DNA from 2 places in the Streptomyces sp. NPDC005774 genome. Region 1 is predicted to be linked to the other one. Evidence: predicted binding sites of a transcription regulator. Region 1 holds the regulator's gene; the other holds the start of a gene.

What was found. Region 1 encodes HspR, which represses chaperone genes until heat shock. Its sites were predicted from a motif close to TTGAGNNNNNNNNNCTCAA; they were not measured.
Region 2: a site for HspR is predicted at 2,048-2,066, ahead of dnaK (molecular chaperone DnaK). Genes of this name have one in related genera too.

What each region holds. Positions count from the first base shown of each region.
Region 1 is NZ_JBIAIV010000056.1:21,342-28,243, reverse strand. Features, by position in the region: gene dnaK (molecular chaperone DnaK) at 1-84, shown strand, start outside; gene grpE (nucleotide exchange factor GrpE) at 81-752, shown strand; gene dnaJ (molecular chaperone DnaJ) at 843-2,039, shown strand; gene ACFYQA_RS33310 (heat shock protein transcriptional repressor HspR) at 2,045-2,497, shown strand; gene ACFYQA_RS33305 (substrate-binding domain-containing protein) at 2,984-4,090, shown strand; gene ACFYQA_RS33300 (DUF418 domain-containing protein) at 4,260-4,898, opposite strand; gene ACFYQA_RS33295 (hypothetical protein) at 5,090-5,362, opposite strand; gene ACFYQA_RS33290 (ABC transporter ATP-binding protein) at 5,359-6,276, opposite strand; gene ACFYQA_RS33285 (hypothetical protein) at 6,269-6,535, opposite strand; gene ACFYQA_RS33280 (hypothetical protein) at 6,621-6,872, opposite strand.
Region 2 is NZ_JBIAIV010000012.1:11,966-18,867, reverse strand. Features, by position in the region: partial or broken gene ACFYQA_RS13855 (AAA family ATPase) at 1-190, shown strand, start outside; gene ACFYQA_RS13850 (OsmC family peroxiredoxin) at 714-1,142, shown strand; gene ACFYQA_RS13845 (glycerophosphodiester phosphodiesterase family protein) at 1,288-2,016, shown strand; gene dnaK (molecular chaperone DnaK) at 2,125-4,014, shown strand; gene ACFYQA_RS13835 (helix-turn-helix domain-containing protein) at 4,008-4,871, opposite strand; gene ACFYQA_RS13830 (hypothetical protein) at 5,249-5,674, shown strand; gene ACFYQA_RS13825 (helix-turn-helix domain-containing protein) at 5,656-6,522, opposite strand; gene ACFYQA_RS13820 (4a-hydroxytetrahydrobiopterin dehydratase) at 6,698-6,902, shown strand, end outside.

The DNA of each region.
Region 1 (6,902 bases):
GCGGGTGCCGGTGAGGCCAAGGCGGACGACGATGTGGTCGATGCCGAGATCGTGGACGACGAACGTAAGGACGGTGCGGCGTGACCGAGGAGACCCCGGGCTTCGACGAGCAGTCGCAGCAGCCCGACGTCCCCTCAGGCGTTCCGGCCGACGAGGCCGAGCCGAAGGCCGCCACCCCCTCCACGGAGGAGGCGGCGGCCCCGGCCGGGGACTCGGGTCCCGACGCCGGGCTGGTGGCCCAGCTGGACCAGGTGCGTACGGCGCTCAGCGAGCGCACCGCGGACCTCCAGCGGCTCCAGGCCGAGTACCAGAACTACCGCCGCCGGGTCGAGCGCGACCGGATCGCGGTCAAGGAGGTCGCCGCGGTGAACCTCATGACCGAGCTCCTGCCCGTGCTCGACGACATCGGGCGGGCGCGGGAGCACGGCGAGCTGGTCGGCGGGTTCAAGTCCGTCGCCGAGTCGCTGGAGTCGACCGTGGCGAAGATGGGCCTGCAGGTGTTCGGCAAGGAGGGCGAGCCCTTCGACCCGACGATCCACGAGGCCCTGATGCACTCCTACGCCCCGGACGTCACCGAGACGACGTGCGTGGCGGTCCTGCAGCCCGGGTACCGCATCGGCGAACGCACCATCCGCCCCGCGCGGGTGGCGGTGGCCGAGCCGCAGCCGGGTGCCCAGCCGGGCAAGCAGGCCGAGGAAGGCACCGAGGCGGCGGCGGACGACAAGGAGACAGGTGGCCCTCAGGAGGGCTGACGCCCTCGCCGGCGTCCGCACGCCGGCGGAGGCGGGCAGGACGAGCAGGTCGGAAGAGACCGGCGGGGCAGGAGAGGAGGGACGTCGGGGATGAGTACCAAGGACTTCATCGAGAAGGACTACTACAAGGTCCTCGGCGTCCCCCAGGACGCCACCGAGGCCGAGATCAAGAAGGCGTACCGGAAACTCGCCCGTGAGTACCACCCGGACGCCAACAAGGGCAACGCCAAGGCGGAGGAGCGGTTCAAGGAGATCTCCGAGGCGAACGACGTCCTCGGCGACCCCAAGAAGCGCAAGGAGTACGACGAGGCCCGCTCGCTCTTCGGCAACGGTGGTTTCCGTGCGGGGCCGGGCGCGGGCGGTGCCGGGTCGTTCAACTTCGACCTGGGTGACCTCTTCGGGGGCGGCCAGGGCGGCACTCAGGGCGGCGGCCAGGCCGGCGCCGGCGGCTTCGGCGGCGGGATCGGTGACGTCTTCGGCGGACTGTTCAACCGCGGCGGCACGGGCACCACGCGTACCCAGCCCCGGCGCGGCCAGGACATCGAGTCCGAGGTCACCCTGAGCTTCACCGAGGCGATCGAGGGGGCGACGGTCCCGCTGCGGATGTCCTCCCAGCAGGCCTGCAAGGCCTGTTCGGGCACCGGCGACAAGAACGGCACACCGCGCGTGTGCCCGACCTGCGTCGGCACCGGGCAGGTCGCCCGGGGCAGCGGCGGCGGCTTCTCGCTCACCGACCCGTGCCCCGACTGCAAGGGCCGCGGCCTGACCGCGGAGAACCCCTGCGACATCTGCAAGGGCAGCGGCCGGGCCAAGTCCTCGCGGACGATGCAGGTGCGCATCCCGGCGGGGGTCAGTGACGGCCAGCGGATCCGGCTGCGCGGCAAGGGCGCTCCGGGCGAGCGCGGCGGCCCGGGGGGCGACCTCTACGTGGTCGTGCACGTCGGCGGCCACCCGGTGTTCGGCCGCAAGGAAGACAACCTCACCGTCACCGTCCCGGTCACCTACCCGGAGGCGGCGCTCGGCGGCGAGATCCGCGTCCCGACGCTCGGCGGTCCGCCGGTCACGCTGAAGCTGCCCCCGGGGACACCCAACGGGCGGACCATGCGGGCCCGCGGCAAGGGAGCGGTCCGTAAGGACGGCTCGCGCGGTGATCTGCTGGTCACCGTCGAGGTGAGTGTTCCCAAGGACCTGCCGGGGAAGGCTCGTGACGCACTGGAGGCGTATCGAGAGGCGACCGCGGACGATGATCCGCGGGCGGAGTTGTTCCAGGCCGCGAAGGGAGCTTGAGGGCGATGGACGGTCGTCGACGCAATCCGTACGAACTGACGCAGGACACTCCGGTCTATGTCATTTCGGTGGCGGCCCAGCTCTCCGGGCTGCACCCGCAGACGTTGCGTCAGTACGACCGTCTGGGGCTCGTCTCGCCGGACCGCACCGCGGGCCGGGGCCGCCGCTACTCGGCCCGTGACATCGAGCTGCTCCGTCAGGTGCAGCAGCTGTCGCAGACCGAGGGCATCAACCTGGCCGGCATCAAGCGCATCATCGAACTGGAGGACCAGGTCGCCGCGCTCCAAGTCCGGGTGGCGGAGCTGGAGGGTGCCCTGGACGGCGTGGCCGCGACCATGCGTCAGCGCGAGGCGGCGGTGCACGCGTCGTACCGCCGGGACCTGGTGCCGTACCAGGAGGTCCAGCAGACCAGTGCGCTGGTGGTGTGGCGGCCCAAGCGCCAGCAGCAGACCGACTGACTGCCGGCGTCCGGTTCGGTCGACCTGCGTGCGTGCGTCCGGTCGGCGCGCGTCCGGTCCGGTCGCCGTCGGACGGCGCGAAAGCGTCGGTCCGGGGCGATGGTGCGGTGACGGAAGTAGCTCAGTGAGAAGGCTGCGGCCTGACGGAGAAGTTCCGTTTGGCGCAAAAGTGAAGTACCGGCAGGGGCTCGGAGGTTCGGACGAACCTCCGAGCCCCTTCTGCGTACGGGCTGCTGACGGACCGTCACCCGGAGTCCCGGGCGTCTCCGTGTACGCCCCGCGCACGGCTGTGAGCAGCACGTGTATGCGCGTGTGGGATATATGTGCGATTCTTTCGCCGAGCCCACACGACTTCAGCGCACGGTGCTGTGTTCATCTCGTTAAGTAGTTGGTCTTGACGCCACTGGTCGCTGGAGCGTTGGCTTTTCAGTCACATGGGCCGCAATGTTTGCCCACGTCCAAAAACGTACTGAAGTGAGCCCTCGCATGCGTCGTATCGCCATATCAGTCGCCGCCGCCTCCGTGTCCCTCATGCTCGCCGGTTGCGGCGCGCTCAACGCGACAGGGAGCAGCGACGGAGCGAGCCCCACCAAGGGGAACGATGTCACCATCGGGCTCCTGCTGCCGGAGACGGCCAACACCAGGTACGACCAGTTCGACTACCCCATCTTCAAGAAGAAGGTGGAGGAGCTCACCAGTGACAAGGGCAAGGTCGACTACGCCAACGCCGATGCGGACGCGGGCAAGCAGTCGAGCCAGATGCAGCAGATGATCAAGGACAAGGTCGACATCATCGTGCTGGACGCGGTCGACGCGCACGCCATCGCCGAGGACGTGAAGAAGGCCAAGGACGCGGGCATCCCCGTCATCGCCTACGACCGGCTGGCCGAGGGCCCGATCGACGCGTACATATCCTTCGACAACGAGCTGGTCGGCGAGGTCCAGGGCCGCTCCCTGCTGGAGGCGCTCGGCGGCGACGGCGGGGTCACCAGCAAGATCGTCATGATGAACGGCTCGCCGACCGACCCGAACGCCAAGCAGTTCAAGGCGGGGGCGCTGTCCGAGCTCCAGGACGCGGTGACCATCGCCAAGACCTACGACACCAAGGACTGGAAGCCGGAGAACGCCGAGGCCAACATGGCCGAGGCGATCACCGAGATCGGCGCCGGCAACATCGTGGGGGTCTACTCCGCCAACGACGGCATGGCGAGCGGCGTCATCAAGGCGCTGAAGGCCGCAGGGGTGACCGAGATGCCCCCGATCACCGGCCAGGACGCCGAACTCGCCGGGGTGCAGCGGATCCTCCTGGGCGACCAGTTCATGAGCGTGTACAAGTCCTACTCGACCGAGGCGGACAACGCGGCGGAGATCGCGGTGGCGCGGATCCAGGGCAAGAACATCCAGTTCGACGCGCTGACCAGCGACCGCGTCGACAGCCCCACCCACAAGGACATTCCGGCGCAGCTCGTGCCCGTGGTCGCCCTGACCAAGAAGAACATCATGGACACGGTCGTCGCCGACGGGTTCTACAAGGTCTCGGACATCTGCACGGCCGCCTACAAGGAGGCGTGCGACGAGGCCGGGCTGAAGTAGCCTTCCCGCCCCGGCCGCCGGGCCGTGGAACGTCCTGCCGGGGAGCGCGGATCACCGCGCTCCCCGGCAGAGCTGTTTCCGCACGCCCCCGCACCACCGGTCTGCGGCCGGTGGTGCGGGAGGGCCGTCGGTGTTCGGCCACCCCGCCCTCCGGGAGACCGCGGATCCCTCACCGATCGGCACGTCTTCGTGGCGGGCCCGCCAGGGTGACGCTCCGGAGCAACCACTCGGCGGGGCCGTGCCGGAACCGCTGCGACCATGCCGTGCTGATCGCGAGTTGAAGGCCGTACACGGCGCACACGAGCACCATCAGTGCGGCAGTGCCCATGCGCCCGTAGAGAGAGAAACCGTACGCGGTCGCGAGGACGGTCAGGATCACGGACTGCGTCAGATGGTTCGTCAGCGCCGGCCGGCCTGCGGGGGCGAGCCACTTCCGGATTCCGTCTCCCCGTGACGAGCGGAGCAGGATCAGCAGCAGGCAGGCGTAAGCGCACGTCAGTGCGGGAGCCGTCAGTATCCCCACACCAAGCCCCAGGTACTGCCATCGCTCACCGAGCGGTCCCAGCGAGGCGGATGCGAAGAAGAGTGCTCCCGGTCCCCCGATGATCAGCCCGACGGTGGCGCACCCGATCAGCTGGGAACGGGATGTGCCGTCGCGCGAGAGCAGGGCCCGCTTGCCTGCGGCCAGCCCGAGAAGGAAGGCGGCAAGAACCCCCGGGGCCATGATGAGGACACCGAGGACGGCATCCGGGAATCGGTCCGGATTCGCCTGGAGGACCGTGCCCGCATCGCCGCGGTATGCGCTCACGGTTTCTGCGATCTTCCCTCGGTCGACGCCACTCGATGCCCAGCAGCGCCAGTCCCCGGAGCGCGTCGACGCCGGCCAGGCGCCGGGCGGCCACCGATGCGCTCGGGCTCACGAGGCCGCCCGCCGCCGGTAGCCCAGCCATCCACAGCACGCGAGAACGGTCGCGTAGGAGCAGAATGCGCTCAGACCTGTCAGGGGGCCAGGTCACTGCCGACCAGCCGGGCGACCTCGACAAAGGGCTGTCCGCCCTTCTCCGGCTCGGTTGCCTCCATCGGGAGCAGCACGCCGTTGAGCAGAGCCAGAACAGCCAGCGACCCCAGCACCGCCCAGGTGGAGCGCGGGCCCTTCAACCTCAGCCATTCGAAGTGCACAGCCCGTTTGAGCGCGGTCCCGGCCAGGGGGACGACCGGGACCGCGCGATCATGGGTGGCGGTGTCCGCCTCGTCGGTCACCAGGGGACTCATCGGCTCTCGTACTCCTGATCGGCGACGGACAGGTGGAACTCCTCCAACGAGGTCGCCCGCTCGTCCAGCCAGTGCAACGGCACCGAGTGGTCGGCCGTCAGGTCTCCGACCCGGAATCGCGACAGCCCTGTGATGTGGGCGGTACCGGGACCGGTGACGACGAGGGTCCCGCCTCGCTGCTCGACCAGTTGCGTCAACCTGTCCAGCGCGGGGCTCTCCACGCCGACTCGCCCGTGAGCGATCCTGGAGAGATCTGCCATGGACGTGCCGGCGACGACTCGGCCTCTCGCGAGGACGACGACCTCGTCGGCCAACTGCTCCATCTCGGCCAGCTGATGGCTCGACACCAGAACGGCGCGGCCGTCGTCGGCGAAGGCCCGGAGGAAGCCACGCAGCCAACGCACGGAGTGAGGGTCGAGTCCGTTGGTCGGCTCGTCGAGGATCAGGACGCGGGGATCGCCGAGGAGCGCCTGCGCGATCGCCACGCGCTGCCCCATGCCGAGGGAAAGACGCCCGAGGCGCAGCCCGGCGGCCTCCTGCATGCCGACCCGGCTCAGGACCTCGCCCCCACGTTCATCCGGAACGCCGATGCCTGCGGCCACCATCCTCAAGCGCGTCCGCACGGAGTGCTCGGGGTGTCCGGCGACGCCGCCGAGAACCGCGCCGACCACCTCGGCCGGAGCGTGCCACTGCGCGAGGGAGCGCCCCATGAACAGCGTTTCACCCTCCCCCGGCAACAGGCCGAGCATCATCCGGATGGCCGTGGTCTTTCCCGCCCCGTTGGCCCCGAGGAATCCGGTCACCCGGTGCGGAGACAATTGCAGGGAAACATCGGAAAGTACTCGGCGGCCGCGGAAGTTTTTGGTCAGGTCCCGGGCGGTTGCCAAAGGTGACGGGGCTGCCGGGTCAGCCATGGTTCAACCAGAAGAGAAATCCGGACACGATGAGCAGGGTGAACGAGAACAGAGCGCCGATGCCGAGCTTTTCTCGCCGTGCCAGACACCAGAGGCTCATTCCCACGGGCGGTATCCAGCCGCAGCAGTAGAGAACCCAGCCGGCCGTTCTCGCGCTCTCGGTGTGAAGGAAAACAAACGAAATGAAGGAAGCGCAGACGAATAACGCCGCCATTCCCCACATGTTGTCCGCGACTGCTTGTCCGAGCGGCTTCTTCATGCGTTCTTCCTCTCATGGAGCGGGGCTCCTCCCGGGAGTCGGGGAGGGGCCCCGCTTTTTTCGATCAGATGACCTGCTGGGCCAGTCAGGCGATCAGCTCAGTGATGAGGTGGTTCGGCGACGCCTTGATGGTCCACTTCGCAGGATTGAAGTTCGAAAGGCGGTTGACCCACCTGTCGAAGGCGGCCTTCCCCTTCTTCGCGGCCTTCACGGCTGCCTGGAACAGCGGCTTGCTCTTCTTGAGCAGATCCTTGAGCGCGCTGAGCTTCCCCTGCGCGACCCGCTCCCCCTCCGCGCGGGCCGAGACCTCGGAGCTGAGTTCTAACTCGGGATACACCTCCACTCCACCGTGGCCGACGATACTGCG
Region 2 (6,902 bases), on a different contig from region 1:
CGTACGCCCGGTGTTCCTCTGGGGCGCGCCGGGCATCGGCAAGTCCTCCCTGGTGAGGGAGTTAGCCGAGTCCCTGGGGCTGGAGTGCGTGAGCCTGCTGGGCGCCCAGCTCGCCCCCGAGGACCTCATCGGCGTACCGCAGATCCGCAACGGCCGCTCGGTATTCTGCCCGCCCGAGGAGGTTGCCCGCTGTACCTTCGGCGTCGTCCTGGACACCTCCGGTTCGATGAGCCGGGTCCTGCTCGGCAAGGCGCTCGGCGCCATCGCCTCCTACGCCGAGGCCCGCGACGTACCGGCGGCCCGCGTGGTGTTCTGCGACGCGGCGCCGCACGACGCCGGCTGTCTGCCCGTCACCGAGATCGCCATGGGGGCACCGCCCAGGCCGTTCGGGCTCTGGGGGAGGGTCCGGGTCCGCGGGCGCGCCGGCACGGTGCTCCAGCCCGGCATCGACCTGCTCCAGCGCGCGGACGACTTCCCGGGGACCGCGCCGGTCCTCGTCATCACCGACGGCTGGTGCGACGTGCTGCGGGTGCGGCGCGAGCACGCCTACCTGGTCCCCCGCGGTGCGCGGCTGCCGTTCACCGCTAAGGGGTCTGTCTTCCACGTCAGTTGACCCGGAGTGTGATCAGATGGGAGGCGGGAACCCCGGTGACGCGGGTGCCCCGGACCAAGCATGGACCGGACACGCGTTCGGATATTTGGAAGGAACAGCCATGGCAGCCACGCGCTCCGCACACACCGTTTGGGAAGGCAACCTCATCAAGGGCAGCGGGGTCGTCACGTTCGACTCCTCCGGCAGCATCGGCGAGCAGCCGGTCACCTGGGCGTCGCGTGCGGAGGAGGCGAACGGCAAGACCAGCCCCGAGGAGCTGATCGCCGCCGCGCACTCCAGCTGCTACTCGATGGCCTTCTCCAACATCCTCGACAAGGCCGGCAACCCGCCGACCCGCCTGGTGACCTCCGCGGACGTCACCTTCGTGCCCGGCGAGGGCATCACCGGCATCCACCTCACCGTAGAGGGCACCGTCCCCGGCCTGGACGAGGCGGCCTTCCTCGCCGCCGCCGAGGACGCCAAGGTGAACTGCCCGGTCAGCCAGGCGCTGAAGGGCACCGAGATCACCCTGACGGCGAAGCTCTCCTGACCCGCTCGCCGCACCCGCAGGACACGCAGGACACCCGCAGGCCGCTCCGCAGGGGGCGGCCTGCGCCACGTCCGCGTCCGCCCGGAGGCCTCTGCCTCCAGGACCCCGGCCTGCGACGCCCCCGAATACACAGGGAGACGCCCGTATGACGTCACGGCCCGCCGTCTCCGCGCACCGGGGAGGCTCCGAACACGCCGCGCCCGCGACCCGTGAGGCCTACGAGGACGCCCTCCGGTCCGGCGCGGACTACGTCGAGTTCGACGTACGGCGCACGGCCGACGGAGTCTTCGTCGTCCACCATGACGCCCGCGCGGGACGCACCGGCCCGCCCCTCACCACGCTCACCCACGCCGGGCTCTGCGCGCACGCCGGGTACCCCGTTCCCGTCGTGGACGACGTCATGGAGCTGATCGCCGGAAAACTCGTCGGGCATCTCGATCTGAAGGAGACCGGTCACGAGCGGGAGCTGATCGACCGCGCGATCGCCCTGCTCGGCCGGGACGGCTTCGTCGCCACCAGTCTGGAGGACCGTTCCGTCGCCGCGATCACCGCGGCGTTCCCCGGCGTACGCACCGCGCTGTCCCTCGGCCGGGACGGCACCGGGATCCCCCGGGCCCGGCTGGCACGCACCCGGATCAGCGAACTGCTGCCCATGCGGCGGGTCCGTGCCTGCGGCGCCCACGGAATCGCGGCGCACCAGCGGCTCGCCCGTGGCGGGGCGCTGCGCGAAGCGGGCCGCAACGGGCTCTTCACCATGGTGTGGACGGTCAACGACGACGCCCCGATGCGAGACTTCCTCACCGACCGCCGGGTGGACGTACTGATCACCGACCGCCCCCGGCGTGCCGTGGAACTGCGCGCCGCGAGCGGTTGACGGGTGATCGACGAACCCTCCGGGCACACTATTGACATTGGCGCACTCAAATTTTGTGCTGGTAGTCCGGAAGGCCGGAGAGGTGTGCCCTGACGGAAGGGGACGGCGATGGGACGTGCGGTCGGAATCGATCTGGGAACCACGAACTCGGTGGTGGCCGTGCTGGAGGGCGGTGAGTCCACGGTCGTCACCAACGCGGAGGGCGCCAGGACCACCCCCTCCGTCGTGGCCTTCGCCAAGAACGGCGAGGTGCTCGTCGGGGAGGTCGCCAAGCGGCAGGCGGTGACGAACGTCGACCGCACCGCCCGCTCGGTCAAGCGTCACATGGGCGACGGACAGTGGCACTTCCCGGAACAGGGCTCCGTGGACGGCACCCGCTACCGGGCGCAGGAGCTGTCCGCCCGGGTGCTGCAGAAGCTGAAGCGGGACGCCGAGGCCTACCTCGGCGAGGACGTCACCGACGCCGTGGTCACCGTACCGGCGTACTTCGACGACACCCAGCGCCAGGCCACCAAGGAGGCCGGGGAGATCGCCGGGCTGAAGGTCCTGCGGATCATCAACGAGCCCACGGCGGCGGCCCTCGCGTACGGCCTGGACAAGGAGAGCGAGCAGACCGTCCTCGTCTTCGACCTGGGCGGCGGCACCTTCGACGTGTCGCTCCTGGAGATGGGCGACGGCGTCATCGAGGTCAAGGCGACCAACGGCGACACCCTGCTCGGCGGCGACGACTGGGACCAACGGCTCCTCGAACATCTCGCCCAGGGCTTCAAGGGCCGGTACGGCATCGACCTGACGCGGGACAAGATGGCCGTGCAACGGCTGCGGGAGGCCGCCGAGAAGGCCAAGATCGAGCTGTCCTCCTCCTCCGAGACCACCGTCAACCTGCCCTACATCACCGCCTCCGCCGACGGTCCGCTGCACCTGGACGAGAAGCTCACCCGGGCCCAGTTCCAGGAACTGACCGCCGACCTGCTGGAGCGCTGCAAGACGCCCTTCCACCAGGCCGTGAAGGACGCCGGGGTGAAACTCTCCGCGATCGACCACGTCATCCTCGTCGGTGGTTCCACCCGCATGCCCGCCGTCACCGACCTGGTCCGCGAACTCACCGGCAAGGACCCGCACAAGGGCGTCAACCCGGACGAGGTCGTCGCCGTCGGAGCGGCCCTCCAGGCGGGCGTCATCCGCGGCGACGTGAAGGACGTGCTGCTCCTCGACGTCACCCCGCTGTCCCTCGGCATCGAGACCAAGGGCGGCATCATGACCAAACTGATCGAACGCAACACGACCATCCCCACCCGGCGCTCGGAGACCTTCACCACCGCCGTCGACAACCAGCCCTCGGTCGGTATCCAGGTCTACCAGGGCGAACGTGAGATCGCGGCGTACAACAAGAAGCTCGGCGTCTTCGACCTGACCGGTCTGCCCCCGGCCCCGCGCGGCGTCCCGCAGATCGAGGTGGCCTTCGACGTCGACGCCAACGGCATCATGCACGTCTCCGCCAAGGACCTCGCCACCGGCCGGGAACAGAAGATGACCGTCACCGGCGGCTCGGCACTGCCCAAGGACGACATCGACCGCATGATGCGCGAGGCCGAGCAGTACGCAGACGAGGACCGCAAGCGCAGGGAGGCCGCCGAGACCCGTAACCAGGCCGAGCAGCTCGTCTACCAGACCGAGAACTTCATCCGGGACAACAAGGACCGGATCCCCGCCGGCACCAGGTCCGAGGTGGAGGCCGCCGTCGCCGAGCTGAAGCCCCTGCTGGAGCAGTCCGCCGACACCGCCGCCCTGCGCGCCGGCGTCGAGAAACTCGCCGCCGTCAGCCAGCGGATGGGCCAGGCGATGTACGCCCAGGCCGGTCAGGAGCCCACCGGCGACGCCGGGCAGCACACCTCACCGCAGGAGGAGGAAGGCGTCGTCGACGCGGAGATCGTCGACGACGAAGGCGACGGCCGTGCCGGGGGCCGCGGGCAGGACGGGCGCGGCGGCGCTCAGTAGCCGTCCCGGAACTCCCGCAGCAGCTTCTGCGTGTGCTCGGCGGAGGCGGCCCGCGCCGTCATGTGGTCCAGCACCTCCAGGTGCACCGAGACCTCCTTGCGGGAGTCCAGATACAGGGCACCGGTCAGGTACTCGGTGAACACCATGTCGGGCAGCTCCGGCTCGGCGAACCGGAACAGCGAGAAGGGCGCATACGTCCCCGGGTGCGGGCCGTCGGCGAACTCGGCCACCTGGAGCGTGACCCGGTCCCGCTCGGACCACTCCAGCAACTTGTCGAACTGCTCGCGCATCACCCGGCCGTCCTGGGCCACCGGGCGCCGCAGGACCGTCTCCTCCACGATCACCCACAGGTGGGGCGGATCCCGGCGCTCCAGGAGCCGCTGCCGCTCCAGCCGCAGCGACACATGCCGCTCGACGGCCTCCGGCCCCCGGTTCCCGATCGTCCCGGCCTCCAGGACGGCACGCGCGTAGTCCTCCGTCTGCAGCAGCCCCGGCACGAAGTGCGGCTCGTAGGACCGGATGACCCGGGCAGCACCCTCGAGGCTCACGTACAGGCTGAACCACTCGGGCAGCACGTCGTGGAACCGCTGCCACCAGCCAGGACGGTTCGCGTCCTCCGCGAGCCCGATGAAGGTGGCCGCCTCGCCCTGGGACACCCCGTACGCCGTCAGCAGGATCTGGATGTACGGGATCTTCAGTGCGACCTCGGCCGTCTCCATCCGCCGGACGGTCGCGGGAGCCACCCGCAGGACCCGGGCGGCCTCCTCCCGGGTGAGGCCCGCCGTCTCCCGCAGCTCCTGCAGCCGCCTGCCGAGTACCACTTGGCCCACCGTGGGTGCGGCCCGCCGTTCACTCACGCCACGTCTCCCCAACGACCCCGGACACACGATCAGTCTGCCATGCTCGCCCGACCCTCTCACGGGCGACGGCGGGGCGCCCCTGTTCCCGGGCGCCCGGGTCATGACGTCCCGGGTAATCGACCGCGACCCGCTGCGGGCGGGATCGTGGACGCACCGGGTTCCGGGCCGGCGCACTCCGGCCCGGAACCCGGTCCGGATCCGTCCCGTGATCCGGCTGCGCGCAAGGTATGCAATATCCGGCATCTCGTATGGCATGTGCAGTCATCGCGACCCAGCCCGCAAGCCGGCCCACCACCCAGCCCGCGGTGGTGACCCGCAGCCCACCACCGACCCGGCGAGACCCCGACCCCGACCCCGACGGAGGATGATTCATCATGTCCGCGACCCAGCCTGCCTCACTCGCCCGGACCTCCGGCCCGCAGTCCGTGCTGCACCGGCTCCTGGTTCTCGACGCCGTCGTGACCGGCGTCAACGCGCTCGCCTATCTCTCCCTCTCCGGCTCGCTCGGCCGCTTCCTCGGCGTCGGCTCGGGCCTGCTGTCCGGGCTCGGTGCCCTCCTCGCGGTGTACGCGGCCGCCGTGGGACTGCTGGCTTCGCGCAGGCATCCGCCGACGCTCGGGGTCCGGGCCGTCATCGAGGTCAACCTGGCCTGGGCGGTGGTGAGCTGCGCCGCCCTCGTGCTGTGGCTCGAGCCGAGCGCGGCGGGCGCGGTGTGGGCGGTTCTCCAGGCGCTCGTCGTGGCCGGCTTCGCACTGTTCCAGCACATGTCCCTGAAATCACGTCAACTCAGCCAGGATTGAAGGTATTTGGCCGTCGCCGGATCAGCCGGGAGGAGGGTCTCCACGGCCAGTTCGGCGACGGTCACGTCCATCGGCGTGTTGAAGGTGGAGATCGACGACACGAACGACAGGATCCGGCCCCCGTGCTCGATCCTCATCGGCAGCGCGAAGTACGCCACGGACGCGGACTGCTGCGACCCGTCCGCATCCCCCTGCCCCTCACCCTGCCCCTCACCCTGCCCCTCACCCGGCCCGGACTCCGGCACCGGGAACGCCGCGACCTCCTCGTACAGCGCCCGCAGCGGTGCGGAGCGGCGGAGCGCGATCTGCCGTTCCATCTGCTCCAGCAGATGACCGCGCCACTCCCGCAGATTCCGGATCCGGGGCGCGAGGCCCTGCGGGTGCAGCGTGAGCCGCACCGCGTTCAACGGCGGCACCAGCAGCGACTCCGGCACGCCGTCGAACAGCATCATGACCCCGCGGTTGGCGGCCACGACGTCGTACCTCGCGTCCACCACCAGCGCCGGATACGGTTCGTATCCGCCGATCAGCCGCTCGATGCCCTCACGCAGCGCGTCCAGCGCCGGATCGTCCAGCGGGGTCTCGGGGAACCGGGGCGCGTAACCGGCCGCCAGCAGCAGCGCGTTGCGCTCCCGCACCGGGACGTCCAGGTGCTCGGCCAGCCGCAGCACCATCTGCTCGCTGGGCCGTGAACGGCCGGTCTCGATGAAGCTGATGTGCCGGGCGGACGAGTCCGCGCGCAGCGCGAGCTCCAGCTGACTGACCCGCCGCTGCTCCCGCCAGGCCCGCAGCAGCGGACCCACGCCTTCGGCGGCGGCGGGAGCGGTACCGGGCAGGAGAGTGCTCATGCCGGGACGGTAGCCGAGAAGGCGCCGCAAGCGGGAGCCGTACCTTCCCGGCCTCCCTTCAGCCCTCCCTCCTGTTCCCTTCTGGCTTCTTGCGCAGGGTCCGGCGGCACGTCCTGTGGCACGCTGGACGGAGGGAAACCCCGACCGTCAGGGGGACAGAGGAGGAACGCAGCCCATGCCCGCCGAACCCGCCGCATCCGCCGCACCGCTGTCGCCGCAGGAGATCGAGGACCGGCTGGCCGGTCTGCCGGGCTGGTCGCTCGACGACGGCCGACTCGCCCGTTCCTACCGGCTCGGCTCCCACTTCGCGGCGACCGCGATGGTCGTGCACGTCGCCCAGGTGCAGGAGGAACTCGACCACCACTCCGACCTCACCCTCG